Regions from separate parts of the Virgibacillus sp. M23 genome, predicted to be linked through region 2. Evidence: riboswitches for the same ligand, from Rfam matches in the RefSeq annotation. Region 2 holds a riboswitch; the other holds the start of a gene.
The links. A riboswitch is a leader RNA that binds a small molecule or an ion and turns the genes downstream of it on or off. The one in region 2 is predicted to bind thiamine pyrophosphate.
Positions count from the first base shown of each region.

Region 1: linked by a shared signal. The riboswitch ahead of RVS70_RS07070 (ABC transporter substrate-binding protein) and the one ahead of tenA (thiaminase II) in region 2 are both predicted to bind thiamine pyrophosphate.

Region 1 is NZ_JAWDHA010000012.1:26,703-34,834, forward strand. It holds gene RVS70_RS07045 (nucleoside hydrolase) at 1-903, opposite strand, end outside; gene RVS70_RS07050 (TatD family hydrolase) at 966-1,754, opposite strand; gene RVS70_RS07055 (ABC transporter ATP-binding protein) at 1,747-2,487, opposite strand; gene RVS70_RS07060 (ABC transporter permease) at 2,480-3,250, opposite strand; gene RVS70_RS07065 (MTH1187 family thiamine-binding protein) at 3,250-3,540, opposite strand; gene RVS70_RS07070 (ABC transporter substrate-binding protein) at 3,544-4,557, opposite strand; TPP riboswitch at 4,873-4,982, opposite strand; gene eno (phosphopyruvate hydratase) at 5,325-6,611, opposite strand; gene gpmI (2,3-bisphosphoglycerate-independent phosphoglycerate mutase) at 6,637-8,132, opposite strand, start outside.
Region 2 is NZ_JAWDHA010000010.1:69,281-77,412, forward strand. It holds gene RVS70_RS06295 (hypothetical protein) at 1-52, shown strand, start outside; gene thiE (thiamine phosphate synthase) at 394-1,011, opposite strand; gene thiM (hydroxyethylthiazole kinase) at 1,015-1,788, opposite strand; gene thiD (bifunctional hydroxymethylpyrimidine kinase/phosphomethylpyrimidine kinase) at 1,785-2,591, opposite strand; gene tenA (thiaminase II) at 2,591-3,277, opposite strand; TPP riboswitch at 3,342-3,444, opposite strand; gene thiW (energy coupling factor transporter S component ThiW) at 3,433-3,930, opposite strand; TPP riboswitch at 4,135-4,246, opposite strand; gene RVS70_RS06325 (DUF2642 domain-containing protein) at 4,515-4,709, shown strand; gene RVS70_RS06330 (hypothetical protein) at 4,723-4,920, shown strand; gene RVS70_RS06335 (Gfo/Idh/MocA family oxidoreductase) at 6,224-7,150, opposite strand; gene RVS70_RS06340 (glycosyltransferase) at 7,283-8,132, shown strand, end outside.

The DNA of each region.
Region 1 (8,132 bases), on a different contig from region 2:
ATGGACTCTCCCACCTACCTCTTCACCATCTTGCATATCTTCTAAATTAACATATGGACGAATATCAGCAATACTTTGTCCCCTCACTATTCCTGTCTGCGCTTGAATGATATGAACAGGAAGATATTGATATGTCATCATATCAGGCTTTACAACGGCCATAAGTGTCAATACATCATGTAATGGGCTACCTTGAATCGATGGGTTGCGTTTTTTATAAAAATCATAATAATAATCCAGTAATACTTTCACAATACTAACGGAACCCATTCGATCAATATACTCAACCATTTGAGGTGTTGCTATCGCATATTTAGTGACATTAAGAGGAATAATGGTTACATTGTTTGCGTGAGCAAGTACTACTTGAGCAGCCACTGGGTCACCATGAAAATTAGCTTCAGAGACAGCTGTAATATTACCTGGTACCCAGAAAGCGCCACCCATAATGTAATATTCCTTTATGGTAGTCATTAATGATTTATATAAGATGAATAAGCTAGCTAAAGAAGTCAATCTTCCAATATTAACAATCACTAATTCATCTTTATACGTTTCAATTAAATCAATAATTTCACAGAAATTTTCGCTAATACCATTCTGCATATTTTTAGGGGGAATAATTGGTCCCAATCCATATTCCCCATGTATTTCCGGAACATATACTGGGGGTTCTCCAGTCATTGGAATATGTGCACCAGCAATTACTTTAATATCCTCTACCTCTTTTGTTGGAAAAAGACTGCGGATATATAAGATATTCGCAATTGCATTTTCTCTTGATACGTTTCCATAATCCGCCACAATGCCGATGACTTCTACATCATCGTTCAAATAAGCATAGATAAGCGCGATTGTATCATCAATACCTACATCACCAAATAACAACACTTTTTGAGACATAAAAACCCTCCATAAACATATGTCTTGTTAACATGATATTCCCATTCATACTCGTCCTATGTTCACTTGTCATTCTTAAGATGAAAGAACTGGGATGTATTAACATAAAGTTGTTCCTGTACATCAGGAAGAGGCATTTTTTTAATTGTCGCTATTTGTTTAATCGACTTATGGATCATTTTTGGATGGGTCAGTTGGTTGATAAACGGACCAGCAAACTGCCAAGGCCCATCCGTTTCCACCATCATATGAGTTATTGGGTATTTATTAACTAGCTGGTTAATTTCTCGTTCGTACATGACATCTGGTGTGATGGATATAAAATATCCATTCTGGCTCATTCGTTCCATTGTAGGTTTGTCACCCTTAAACCAATGAAACTGTGCATTGGTGATGGAATACTTTTCTAATAAATCACAGGCAATGGTAGCATCATCATAAACTGCATGAAGTACAATTGGCTTATTCCATTCTTTAGCTTTTCGTATAAATAATTCTAGTAATTCAATATATGGCTTTACCATTAAATTTGAATTTTCTTGTCGCTTGTAATAAGGTAGACCTACTTCACCTACCGCAATTGCTCTGTCTAGATTCGAGTCAATAAATTGTATTAAATCAGCTATATCATTATCGTTAGGTATTTCTTGTTCCGGATGAAATCCGAAAGCAGGTTTAACTGCGGAACATCTCTCCGCTAACCTTAAATTGGAAATTGACGATGCTAGGTTATTCGAAACAGAAATTAGTGAGCTAACATGATGCCGTTTCAAAGATTTAATAATTTCTGTTTGTTCCTCCTGTGTATACATATCTAAGTGAATGTGTGCATCAATAATGAAGCTATCCATTTGTAGCCCTCAATTCCTGATATATCCTTTTCTTATACTCTAGAAATGCTTCTGATAAAACTAACGCTTCCTCTCTTGGTCTTGAAAAAGGAATTGTGAATTCTTTTTTTATCGAAGCCGGACGAGCTGACAACACGATCACACGATCAGATAGAAATAATGCTTCTTCTATATTATGCGTTACGAAAAGGATTGATCGTTGATGCTCATTCCACATTGCTAATAACCACTTTTGCATGTCCAAACGGGTAAATTCATCCAATGCGGAAAATGGTTCATCTAAACAAATAACAGGCTGGGGACTTAAAATACTGCGTACAAAAGAAGCGCGCTGCTTCATTCCTCCAGATAATTCATGGGGATATGCATTTTCATATCCTTTTAAGCCAGCTCGTTCTAGCATTCGTTTTGCTTCTAATTCATCTTTTCTACCTGCAATTTCTGCCGCTAAGACAACATTTTGTAAAATCGAACGCCAAGGAAGTAAGGAATCTGATTGAGGCATATAGCTGATGAATCCCCGTTTGCCGATAATCTCTTTTCCATTTAATTTAATCGTACCGGAATTAGGTGAGGTAATCCCTCCAATCAGTCGAAATAACGTGCTCTTCCCACTTCCTGATGGTCCAACAATCGAAACAAACTCTCCGTTTCGCACCGTTAATGAAATACGATTAAGAATAGTAGTTTCCCCATATTTTTTTGTTAGATTTACAAGTTCTAAGTTACTCACTGATCTTCCCTTCTTCCGGTTTCCATTTAATTACTCTTTTTTCAATTAATGAAATACAACCAAAAAACAATAAACTTAACAGCACTATAAATAAGATAGCAACAAAGACACGATCTGTTCGGAAAGACGAAGATGCCAAAGTCATATATACTCCAATTCCTTCACTTGCACCAAGCCATTCAGATATCACCGCTCCCATTACGCTATATGTCGCCGATATCTTTAAACCACTAAACAAAGAAGGTAATCCATATGGCCACTCTAGCTTACGAAAGATTTGCCCTTTACTGGCACCTGTCATTTGCATATAGTGTTTCAGTTCTCCACTTGTTTGTCTAAATCCATCTAAAGCTGCTATAGTTATTGGAAAAAAACAAACAAGTGTAATAACAATTAATTTCGGCAATATTCCAAAACCAAACCAAATTACTAATAAGGGAGCTAAAATAATAATAGGTATATTCTGTGATATTATTAATAATGGATAAAAGGCTTCCCTAACTGTCGGAATGAGATGAAGACAAACAGCAACGAGCGTACCTACACTGCTGCCTATCATAAATCCGATAATCGATAGTTGGATAGTCGATTGTAGATGACTAGCATAATTTGGCCAGCCATTGACAGCTTCTTGCCATATTACACTTGGAGCAGGTAGTAGCCAAGCTGGGATCGAAAAAATACGACAAGCTATTTCCCAACTGATAAGGAAAAGGATGAGGACCAGAGCTGGTCGCCATCCCTTTTCTCGCAATCTTCTCATTAGCGATACTTCTCCGTTAATTGTTCCATGGAAGCTCCAGAAGGTTGATAAAGAACCTTCACCTGTGAAATAACATTTTCACAACCAATTTCAGTCATCCTTTTATTCATCTTCTCAATAATTCCAAATAGTTCTGCAAGATCACCTTGCATTGTAGTTTCTAGTGGACTTACCTGATACTTAACTCCGGAATGATCGATAATCTTAATCGCTTCATCCACATACGGAATAACATCTTCACCATTTTTCGTTTTCGGGATAATTTGAATACTAACTAGTGCATCTGCCATCATTTATTCCTCCTTTGTTTCTGGTAAAAACTCATTTGTAAATGCTTTTTCACTATCTAACGGTTTATCTAACAGCTCATTCTCATACATCCAATTGGCGTAATTCTCCCATACCTCTTGCTTTTGTTTCCCCCACTGGTCCGCATCATCTTGATACTTTGACGCTAACCAAGCTTGACTTGCTTTTACTAATTCTGCATCCAAATCAGGAACAGCGTTAATTAAGATATCAGCGGCTTCCTCTGGTTGCTCAATTGCTAGATTATAACCTTTAGATACTGCAGCTAAGAATTGCTTAACTGTTTCTGGATCATCTTTGATCATTTTTTCATTGGTAGCTAAAACCGGCGTGTAATAATCTAAATTTGACGAATAATCGGTTAAATACACCATATTAATTTCTTCATCACGGAGCTCTGCCTCTACACCAGTCCAACCATAATAAATCCACGCAAAATCAATATCTCTTTTCACCGCAGTAAAAAAGTCCGTATCGCCCATGTTGATAATATCAACTGATTCTACATTAGCATTTTCCTGCTGCATGAGTGAGGTTAGAACCGCTTTTTCTACCGGAGCTCCCCAGCCACCATATGTTTTATCTTCAAAATCTTTAGGTGTAGTAATCTGTTTATTCTTGGGTGAGGCAAAACCTGAGGTATTATGCTGTATAACAGCAGCAATGGAAACAATCGGTATATCTTGTACACGAGCTTCAGTAATCCCCTCCTGATAACTCACACCAAAATCTGCTTTACCAGATGCAATTAACTGATCTGCTCCCGCTTCACCAGGCATAATTATGTCCACATCAAGGCCTTGCTCTTCAAAATATCCCTTCTCTTTTGCAACATATAATCCTGTATGATTCGTATTTGGTGTCCAATCAAGTACAACAGAGATCTTTTTCTTTTCTGTTGAGTCATTGTTCTGCTGACTTTGTTCTTTCTCTTCTGTACCACATGCCGTTAATATAAGCAGTGTAATCCCTAAACTAAGCAGTAAAAGCTTCTTCAATGTTTTCCTCCTCTTGAATACCTTTCTCATTGTAAGGAACAGCGTATGTATCATCTTGTTTGACTGTAATTCCTTCGCTAAGAATAAAAGCGCAAACACCCGATTAGCAACGCAGCGACGATTCAACGGAGATAAAGGACTCACGGTGAGCTTGCGAGCCGATGATGATTTAGATTAGGGCGATTCATGATGAAGTAGCCTAGTTTCTGGGCGCTGGAGCTGGACGCAGCTCAACACGCAAATTTTATAATTTCTTAGACTATAAAAAATGCCCTAGATGGTTAATCACCATTAGGGCATATACAACTTAATATTTGATGTATCAAACATGTTCCCTACGCTGGTTTAAACCAGATCAGGTTCTAAGAGTCAGTACCTTACGGATACAATCTCAACCAGCAACACTGGTCCCCCTACAACTTTAGTATTCTATTATTAATTCCATAGTAACTATGACATAATTCGTCCATTTAATCAAGTTTAAGAAACTCAAAAAATATAGAAACTTCTATGAACATAGAAGCAACTTCTGCATAAAGTGACACTTTAATCAGTGGGGGTTTTATTTATCCCACATTGATTGTTAGCACCACAGACCTAAAATCCTTTGAACCGACCGGACATTTACCGGCAATCGATCCTCCACTTCCCCATAGTGGTTTTACTTTATTGCTTAAAGTGGATTATTACTGCCAGTTATATGTGTGGGATAAACCTATAAAAAACCTCTTAAAGTATAACCACCATACCTTAAGAGGTTTTCTTCCCTATTTATTTAGGTTATAGAACGCTGTCTTACCAGCATATTCACCCATGCCTGCTAGCTCATCTTCAATGCGAAGCAGTTGATTGTATTTAGCTACACGATCTGTTCGAGAAGGTGCACCTGTTTTGATCTGACCTGCATTAGTCGCTACAGCAATGTCAGCGATCGTTGCATCTTCTGTTTCTCCTGAACGGTGTGAGATAACCGCTGTATAGCCAGCGCGTTTTGCCATTTCGATTGCTTCGAACGTCTCTGTTAATGTACCGATTTGATTAACTTTTACTAAGATAGAGTTTCCAATACCTTGTTCAATACCTTTGGAAAGCTTATTAGTATTTGTTACAAATAAATCATCTCCGACAAGCTGTACTCGTCCACCAAGACGATCTGTTAATACTTTAAATCCATCCCAATCATTTTCATCTAGTCCATCTTCAATGGAGATAATTGGGTATTTGTTGATCATGTCTTCATACCAATCAACCATCTCTTCAGAAGTACGAACAACACCTTCACCTTTTAGATTATATTTACCATCTTCATATATTTCTGAAGCAGCAACATCCATTGCAAGCTTCACTTCTTCTCCTGGCTTGTAACCAGCAGCTTCAATTGCTTCCACAATTGTTTGTAAAGCTTCTTCATTAGAAGCAAGGTTTGGTGCAAATCCGCCTTCGTCACCAACAGCTGTGTTATACCCCTTTGATTTTAATACATTTTTCAATGAATGGAAAATTTCAGCACCCGTACGTAGTGCTTCTTGGAACGTTTCTGCTCCAACTGGCATAACCATAAACTCTTGAATATCTACGTTATTATCGGCATGCTCACCACCATTAAGAATATTCATCATTGGTGTTGGTAGGGTTTTTGCATTAAATCCACCGAGGTAGTTATATAACGGTACTTCAAGATAACTAGCAGCAGCATGTGCTACAGCCATGGATACACCAAGAATTGCGTTAGCACCAAGTTTGCCTTTATTTTCAGTTCCATCTAATTCGATCATTAACGCATCGATGATATTCTGACGAGTAACATCAATCCCAAGTAATTCAGGTGCAATTATTTCATTTACGTTTTGAACTGCTTTTAGAACACCTTTTCCAAGATAACGATCTTTATCACCATCACGTAATTCCACAGCCTCGTATTCACCGGTAGATGCACCGCTTGGCACAAGTGCAGAACCGAAGGCACCTGATTCTGTAAATACTTCCACTTCAACTGTCGGGTTACCGCGTGAGTCTAATACTTCACGTGCATATACATCAGTAATGTATGGCATAATTTTTCTCTCCTTTAATTTCCTTTTATTTAATTAATGATTCGCCAGTCATTTCTTCTGGTTTTTCAATACCTAGTAAATCCAATAAGGTTGGTGATAGATCAGCTAAAATCCCACCATCTCGTAATGTTATATTTTCTTCTGTCACAATTACCGGAACAGGATTTGTCGTATGAGCAGTCATTGGCTTACCTTCAAGCGTAACTACCTCATCAGAATTACCGTGATCAGCAGTAATAATGGCATTCCCGCCAAGCTCTTTAATTTTATCAACAATTTTCCCTAGACATTCATCAACTACTTCAATTGCTTTAATAGTCGGCTGTAATTTACCAGAATGTCCAACCATGTCCGGGTTAGCAAAGTTCAAGATAATTGCATTGTGTTCACCAGCATCAAGTTCTTTGAGCAACGCGTCCGTCACTCCATAAGCACTCATTTCTGGTTTTAAATCATATGTTGCAACCTTTGGCGAATCAATCAATACACGTTTTTCACCATCAAATTCTTTCTCACGACCACCACTCATAAAGAAAGTGACATGTGGATATTTTTCTGTCTCAGCAATACGTAATTGCTTCAAATTATGCTGAGATAATACTTCGCCAACTGTATTATCTAGGTTAACAGGTTCGTAAGCAACATAGCCATCGACTGTTTCACTAAAATTCGTTAACATTACAAAGTCCAAATTTTTTGGCACGTGCTCACCACGATCAAAATCACGAAAATCTTCATTTGCAAAGGTACGTGAAATCTGAATAGCGCGATCTGGACGGAAGTTATAAAAGATTATAGAATCTCCATCTTTAATTTTCCCAACTGCTTCACCGTTTTCATCTGTGATGACAGATGGTATAACAAACTCATCGTAAATTTCATTTGCATATGAATCGTCAACAACCTCTATTGGGTCTTGATATGCTGGTCCTTCTCCATATACCATTGCATCATACGCTTTTTTCACACGATCCCAACGTTTGTCACGATCCATGGAATAATAGCGGCCTGAAATGGTTGCAAATTGACCAACACCGTATTCCTTGATCTTATCCTGCGTTTGTTTAATATATTCTTTCGCTGTTTGCGGACCAACATCTCGTCCATCAAGAAATGCATGGATGTACACTTCTTTCAACTCATTATCTTTTGCTAGTTTTAATAAAGCAAATAAATGATTGATATGACTATGCACGCCTCCATCGGAAAGCAATCCAAAAACATGCAATGCTTTTTTGTTTTTCTTCGCATTTTCTATTGATTTTTTAAAGGCCTCTTTTTCAAAGAACTCGCCATTCTTAATGGACAAATTCACACGAGTTAAACTTTGATAAACGATGCGCCCAGCTCCAATATTTAAATGCCCGACCTCGGAGTTTCCCATTTGCCCTTCAGGTAGACCAACTGCCTCACCACATGCTGTTAATTGATTGTGAGCATAGGTATTCCAATAACGATCAAAGTTAGGAGTATTGGCTTGCTTTACAGCATTTCCTTTTTCCTCATCACGAAGAGCGAAGC
Region 2 (8,132 bases):
GAATGGGTGTAAAGCGGGGAGTAAACACCATTGTAAGCGATATGAACTATAGATTTATGTTGATGAGCCTGTAGCTTGGAGCTACGGGTTCTTTTTATTCAAGTGGATAAATATGGGCGTGTTGAGCCGCGGCCAGCTTCAGCGACCAGAAACGATGCGACTTCACGAATCGCTCTAATCTAAGTCATTATTGGCTCGGAAGCTCACCATGATTCTTTCTCTCGCTCCAGTCGCTACGTTTCTAATCGGGCGCTTTGCTTTTATTCGTATAAAGAGTCGCAGGATTGACGAAAAAGCAAGCGTAAAAAAAGCTGTGCCGATTGTTTTTTATTGGGCACAGCTTTAATTGTTTTGTGTGCTATTTCTGCACTCTTTGAATATAGATTGTTACTACTATAATTGTAGAACAGCTTTATTAATATCTTCTGCAAGGGTTATAGCGGATATGATCGCAACCCCATCCGCTCCCGCTTGGATAACAGAAGCTGCATTGTCTGTAGTGATACCACCTATACCCACAATTGGCAGGGAGGGATAAGCTTGTTTAATATCTTTTATCCAATTCGGTCCAATCGCTGATTTAGCATCCTCTTTTGTTGTAGTAGAAAATATTGGCCCCACTCCTAAATAGTCAACAGAGGAAATGGGACTATTTACTAATTCTGTTTTATTTGATACAGAAAGGCCGACCCATTTATTTGGAAAACGCCTACGTAATTCCAGAGCAGATACATCATCCTGACCAACATGGATACCATCTGCATCTAATATTTCAGCAAGTTCTATGTCATCGTTAACGAAGAAAGGTATACGATAGTTTTGACAGATATTCCGAAGTTGTTTTCCTAAAATAAATTTTTTATAACCAGTTAATGACCCGTTTCCTTTTTCTCTAAATTGAAATGCTGTTATACCAGCTTTTACTGCTTGTTCCAAAATATGCTTTGGATCGTTATGGCAGTTCTGACTACCCATAATAAAGTATTTTCTTAGAGCATCCTTTAGCTGCAAAGATTAATTAACTCCTTTCAATTGATCTAAGTCTTTGGAAAGGGCGTCTATAAATGCTGGTAAGAAGCTTCCAGGACCAAGCACATATTCTTGAGAAGCCGCGTGTTCAGCAGCAAGTCCATAAAACTGTACTGCTGCCAATGCCTTAGCTTCTAGAGCATGATTAGTTGTTAAGCATGCAGTTAGAATAGCTCCTAATAAGCAGCCTGCACCAGTAATTTTTTCTAGCCATACATGACCAGTCGTGTTGTGAATTATTTTCCCTTCACTGTAAATTACATCCGTCTCACCAGTAACTACAGCAGTTGTATGATAGGCTTTGGCAACTTTAACGGCAATTTCTTCTAGATTACCGTCCCCAATTGACTCAACACCTTTTGTTTTCCAAGGGATCTCCACAAGCTGTGCCATTTCGCCAGCATTACCTTTGATTGCGGTAAACTGTACTTCGTGTAGCAAATGCTTTACAGCTTCTTGGCGAAAGGTTGTAGCCGCTACGCCAACTGGGTCAAGTACGACAGGGATACCTTTTTTATTTGCGGCTATTCCTGCTAGTTTCATAGCTGATAGCTCGTTTAAAGTTGTTGTACCAATATTAATAAGTACACCATTCGCAGCGGTAGCCATTTCTTTAGCCTCTTGTTCTGCTTTTGCCATTATCGGTGCTCCACCAAAGGCTAACAGACCATTAGCTGTAAAATTCATGACTACTTCATTGGTTAAGTTATGGATCAATGGTTTTTGTTCTCTAACTGCTTGAATAATGGATTGTGTCATTGTTCCACCCTTTCTTTGCGTACCGCCCAATGATTTGTAGGTCCGTTACCGGCACCAAGTGAAAAGGAGTATTGAATAGCAGCTGTTACATACTGTTTCGCCTGCTTTACAGCTTCGTAAAGTGGTAGACCTTTACTTAGATGAGCAGTAATTGCCGCTGAATACGTACAACCTGTACCATGTGTATTCTTTGTTTGAAACCGCTCTGCTTCGAACGTGTAAAGCTTATTCCCATCATATAAATAGTCGACGGCTTTACCTTGCAGGTGGCCACCTTTAACAAGTGCTGCGCGTGCTCCAAAGCTTTTGACGATCTCGAAAGCCGCTTCTTGCAAATCACTTGTATTATCAATAGATTGTCCTGTAATATACTGTGCTTCAGGAATATTAGGAGTAACTACAGTCGCTAATGGTAATAGCTGCTGTTTGAGAAACGATCGAGCATCTTCCGATATTAATGGATCGCCACTAGTTGCAACCATGACAGGGTCCATGACATAGTTCACAACTGATTTGGACAAGTGCTCTGCAATAACCTGCATCATATCTTTGTTCGCAATCATACCTGTTTTTATGCTATGCACAGGCATATCTGATATAACTGAGTTTAGTTGCTCATTTATCATCGTAACAGGTAGATGGTGTACGTTTTGCACACCGGTTGTATTTTGTGCCACAACAGAGGTGATTACAGACATTCCATATACGGTTAGTTCTTGAAATGTTTTTAGGTCTGCCTGTATGCCAGCACCGCCACTCGGATCTGTTCCAGCAATAGTCAGCGCGCAAGGTATGCTAGCCATTAGCTGTTCACCTTTTCTGCGTTTGGCCATGATTCACATGTGTAGGCCATTTCCCAGAATTTAAGCTCCAGCTGGCAGCTTTTTCGAAAAGCTTCTCTAATGAGATCTTTTTCATCCTTGGCAGCATTTTCTGCAAGTATATCCAACCGTTTTCTCAATTCAAAGGTGGTATTATCTACATCACCACTTGCATAGAAACTAATCCAATCGTAAAAAGGGTGATCTTTATTAGGATTATACTGCTCCATTAATTCCCTACCAATTTCTAAGTATGTCCAAGGGCATGGAAGTAGAGCTCCTAGTATCTCACTAGACGTTCCCATTTGTGCATGATACATCATATGTTTAATGTAATGATCTGCAGTAGGTGGCAAAGGGTGTCCTTGTAAGGACGCATAGTCCACACCGATATGATTGCAGAAGTTATGATGTGGGTGGATTTCATCGTTTAATATAAAATTTATTTGATCAAAGAAATAAGCAATATCATCACGTTTCTTTGATTTGGATAGCGCTATTCCATAAATTTGCATAAAGGCATTTAAGTATTCAAAGTCCGCTTTAATATAATGTGCGAGCGCATCTTTAGAAATCTCGCCAGTCCCTATCCCCTGAACAAAGGGATGATTAAAAATAAGCTGGAAAATATCATTGTTTTCTTCTCTTAATTGATCAGTGAAATTCATATTTAGCCTCCTTCTATTATGGGAAGCCACTAGAGGTGTAAAAGTAGATAAATAGAGGATAATAATATGTTCCCCACTACTTTCCTGCGCTGGTATTATCCAGATCAGGTTCAAAGGGACAAAGGAAAAGTCCTTATCTCAGCAACAAAGCGCCCCTAGTAGTTTCCTTGTACGCGTATCGTATCTTCTTGCTTTACTCGTAATAAAATGAACCAGCCAATAAATGCGCCAGTTATGCTACTTACCAAAAACGATGGCATGAAAATGAAAGCGCCAGCAGCACTGTCCATAAACAATTTAGCAAATGGAACCGCTATGAATGATCCGATAATACCAGTACCAATGCTTTCTCCGATCACAGCCCACAGCTTTCTACCAAACCACTGATAAAAAAGCCCAGCAAGGAAAGCACCAACCATTGCTCCCGGAAAAGCAAGTAATGTACCAATCCCCAGCATATTTCGTAAAATTCCAATCATAAAAGCTATGACTACGGCTGGACCAGGTCCCAGTATTACTGCCGCCATTACATTTACTGCGTGCTGCACTGGATACGCTTTAGCAATTCCAGCAGGAAACCATAAGAATTGTGCTCCTAATGTTCCAATTGCTACGAAAATTGCCATCAATGTTAATACGTGCGTTCTTCTCACTTATTCCCTCCTTTCTATAAAAAGTGAGCATAGGACAACAATAGGAATTACCGACAATATGCGGTATAGCTTACGTCCTACACGCCTCTCCCCAGTAGCTATGGATGCTAAAGGTAGACAGCAAAGCATAATATACATCCACTCTGTTCTTATGAAAAAAACCAGATCCTCCATGGACCTGGCTTTGTGTAAGAAAATAGAAAGACGTTGCGTCTACTACTTCCCTCCGCTGGTATTAACCAGATCAGGTCCATAAGAGTTAGAAACGTCACGTGTTTCCTCTCAGCCCACATATTGGGCACCCCTAGTAGTTAAGTAACTTGTGAATTTAATTATGCTTTCAGCAACTAACAGAATCAAGCATAACAAATATATTGTTATTTGTCATGGGAAAAAAGGAATATAGCGTCTACCATTTAAAGCGCCTTTTTTTAATAGGCTTATTTGATAGGTTATCATCTATTATTTTATTTATGTTTATATGATAATGGTGGAATTAGTGATCCATAGAAATAAATGCCCTTACAGCTTAGTAAATGTAGCATATGGTAAATAGAAATTTATTATAGAAAGGATGAATCTAATTGGCACTTACTCCTTCTAAAATTAAACAAGTACTTCTAAATTTAATAAATGAACAAGTTCAAATTACTACTGCTTTTGGAATGGTAACGGGAACAGTTGATCAGGTTAAGAATGATTATACTGTCATTATCGAGGGATCTGGCGACCAAGTTTTGGTGAGACTGTATAAAATTGAGCTTATTAGTGAGCTATAAAGGAGGAATATAGATGTTCCAAATAAATCTTTTTGCCGAACTTTTAACGCGTATAGGCTCTGATGCTGAAATAGCTACTGATAATAATTTAATAGAAGGTACGCTTCTAAAGGTAACTTCACAATTGGTAATCGTTAACGATAATAGTGGTTATGGGCCTCAAGAAATATATATAGCATTTAATGCTATTAATTTTGTACGATTTTCTTAAGAATAATAAAGTTAGGTTTTGTTGGTTTAACAGTATTACTTTTGATTAAAAAGTATAACTTCTCGATTTGAAGGAGTTATACTTTTTTTAGTTATGCACCGTGCATGGATGAAAACTTGGCGTTGAAAGTCTGCTACAAGCTTGGCAGTAGGAACTGTTAGCGCATGGAAATGGCTATCGTGTGGTAGTGACTGAAAGAAGCTGGGCGTAAACTTCTGAACTGACGAACAGAAACTAGACAGAAGGTTTGATTAGTTCAGATAAGTCTGCGACATAAGACAAAGTCCAATACTGCCCATACAGTAAATTTAGCAGTTATATCGGAGGAAAGTTTTCATTCTAACAGGTAGAGATCTTATGAGGGGGCTGTGAGAGTTATAGGATAACGAGCCGATACAACCAAGATGGTGTATCTGATCTGTTAGAGAGGATTCTTTCAAGAAATAATCTCAATTAAGCTTATCTTCAAGTAGTCAGAAATAAAGGTACAACAGGGGGGGCGGGTATGTTGTGTGATCAGATGTATAGGTAAAAGTTATGGTATTGAGCATTAGGGAAATGGCAGAACGAGAGTCTGTCAGGTGAATATTATGGAAACGAAACCATTGAACCACTGAGGAAGTATCGAAAGTGTATAGAAGTCATCAAACTGAGGGGAAGTCATTTACTCAGGATCAGTTCGGAAGAAACCTGTTTACTGTCCGTTCGGTAGAGGGACAGATCCTTATAATACCATGGTGAAGAAAGAGTAGTTTAAGTATCTACAGGATGGTAATAATACAGATTGTCCATGATGTTCCTGTAACAAATCAGTTATAAGGAAATCTCTATCTTCATTACAATAAGGTCTAAGAAGAATTCATAGTAAAGTAGACCAACTGAATTCGGCTCAAATAGGTTAATGACGTTTTTGGTGTTTTTTTATTAGAGGGGACTTGGTACTGAAAAATCAGCATATAATTTCTGAAACAGGCGGAGTAGATTGCCTGTTTCAGAGAATATTTAGATAAACAAAAATTCTTAGAGTTTAGGGGGAAAAAGAACGTATTACATGATTTTAAATTGAATGACTAATAAAGAAGAAACAATTGTTTTAAATTGACCAATAATAACCACACTTAAATAATCCCATTGCGATTTTGGTTTTAACTCTTGTAATGGCGTGGTTTTAATTTTAATAATCATCGGTACCCAAGTTTGAAAATAAATATTTATATGAATGATATGATTAACCAGCGAATATAAATAAAATTAGACACTAATTATTCATACTTTCTAAGACTGGTTGGTATTTGAATTTTCCCTATAAATATTTGTTCTCGTTGTTTATTTTACTAATTTCCTTACTAATTTGATTGGTAATTAATAATGCTTTTATTCCTTCATTTCCTGATACAGAAGGTTCTCTTTTGACCTTAATACAGTTTATGAAATCAGTTAGCTGTACTTGTAGTGGATGTATAGAATCATCCACCTTAATAGTTTTGGTGAGAATAGAGCTTCGTATGTTGATTTCTTTTTTTAATAAATTGACGTCTATAAAAGCATCTTCGGTGAGAATTTGTATGGTTCTAATTTTATTTTTAGATTTAAAACTAGCTGACAGCTTTACGATTGTCTCTTGTGAAGACTTGGCAATGACCACAGCATGCTTAATTGTACCGTCAATTATTTTTCCTAACGCCTTAACTTCCATGAGTTTATCCTTAAGAATCTCTTGCAAAATATAAAGGTCATGGATCATTAAATCCTCTACAACATCGATATTTTTAATTCTTTTATGGTAGGGGCTCATACGCTGAAATTCAATGCCAATTATTTTTTTATTTTCTAATACCTTTAGAAGTTCCTGAATTACGGGATTAAAAAGCTCAATGTGGCCAACTTGAAGTATGACCCCTGATTTTAAAGATTTATAAAGCAAATCTTTTGCTTGTTCTACTGTACTGGTCATAGGTTTTTCTAATAACATGTGTACTTTATTATCAATACACTTTAAACCAATATCATAATGAAACTTAGTTGGGACAGCTATACTAACAGCGTCAACTTCTTTTAAGAGATTATCCAATGATGGGAAAGGCTTCATATTGTATTTTTTAGCAATTTCATTTCTTTTCGTTTCATCTATATCATATATACCTATTAGTTGGCAGTGATGATACATAGACGAATACGTTCGTATATGATTTTCTCCCATATTACCAGTTCCAATTACACCAACTCTCATATAATTCTCCTCACTTTGAATACGAATTATTTACATGTTATGCATTAGCTAGAAAGTGAGGTAGACTGTCATAACGACAAATTTTAAAATTGGCAATTGGCCTGTGCGCGAATGATAGGAAGGAGTGTCAACATGATCAAATTGCTCTTAATTGCAGAAGACACTTCTAAATTGATCAATAGGAATTTTTATTATTTAGAGCAGGAACTTAAAAATATGGTACATTTAACATTATGGAGACAGTCTGGACACATTGACTATATATTAAGGAAACTAGAAACTAGACCCGATTTTATAGTACTTTTAAATGATATTGATCGACATATGTCACCAAAGATAAACGGCCTTGCTCATATTGATATACCAACTGGTTTATTTGTAAATGATGTCCATCGCTTTATAAGCCTTAGACGAAATTTTATTAATAAAAATAATATAGATTACTTGTTTTCTATCATTAGAGATAAATTTTTAACATTATATCCTGAATTTCAAGATAAAATGGAATGGTTTCCGCATTTCGTCAATATAGATGTATGTAAAGACTATAAGTTAAAAAAAGATATCAACTTACTACTGATGGGAGCTGTAAGTGATACGTATCCCTTAAGGCAAAAAATCATAAAGACGTATGAGGGGAATGCTGATTTTATTTATCACAGGCATCCAGGTTATCAAAGTTTCAGAGAAAAAGAACAAGAAAAGATGATGGAGCACAATTATGCAAAAGAGTTGAACAGATCCAAGCTATTTTTTACTTGCCCATCTAGACATAATTATCCAGTTCTGAAATATTTTGAAGCACTTGCTTGTAAAACATTGCTATTAGCCCCTACCTTTAAAGAATTAGAAGATATAGGTTTTACTCCAGGAGTACATTTTGTAGCAATCGATGAAATTAATTTTGAAGAAAAGGCAGCATATTTTTTAGCTCATGAAACGGAACGGAAACAAATAATTGAACAAGGATACCGGTTTATTC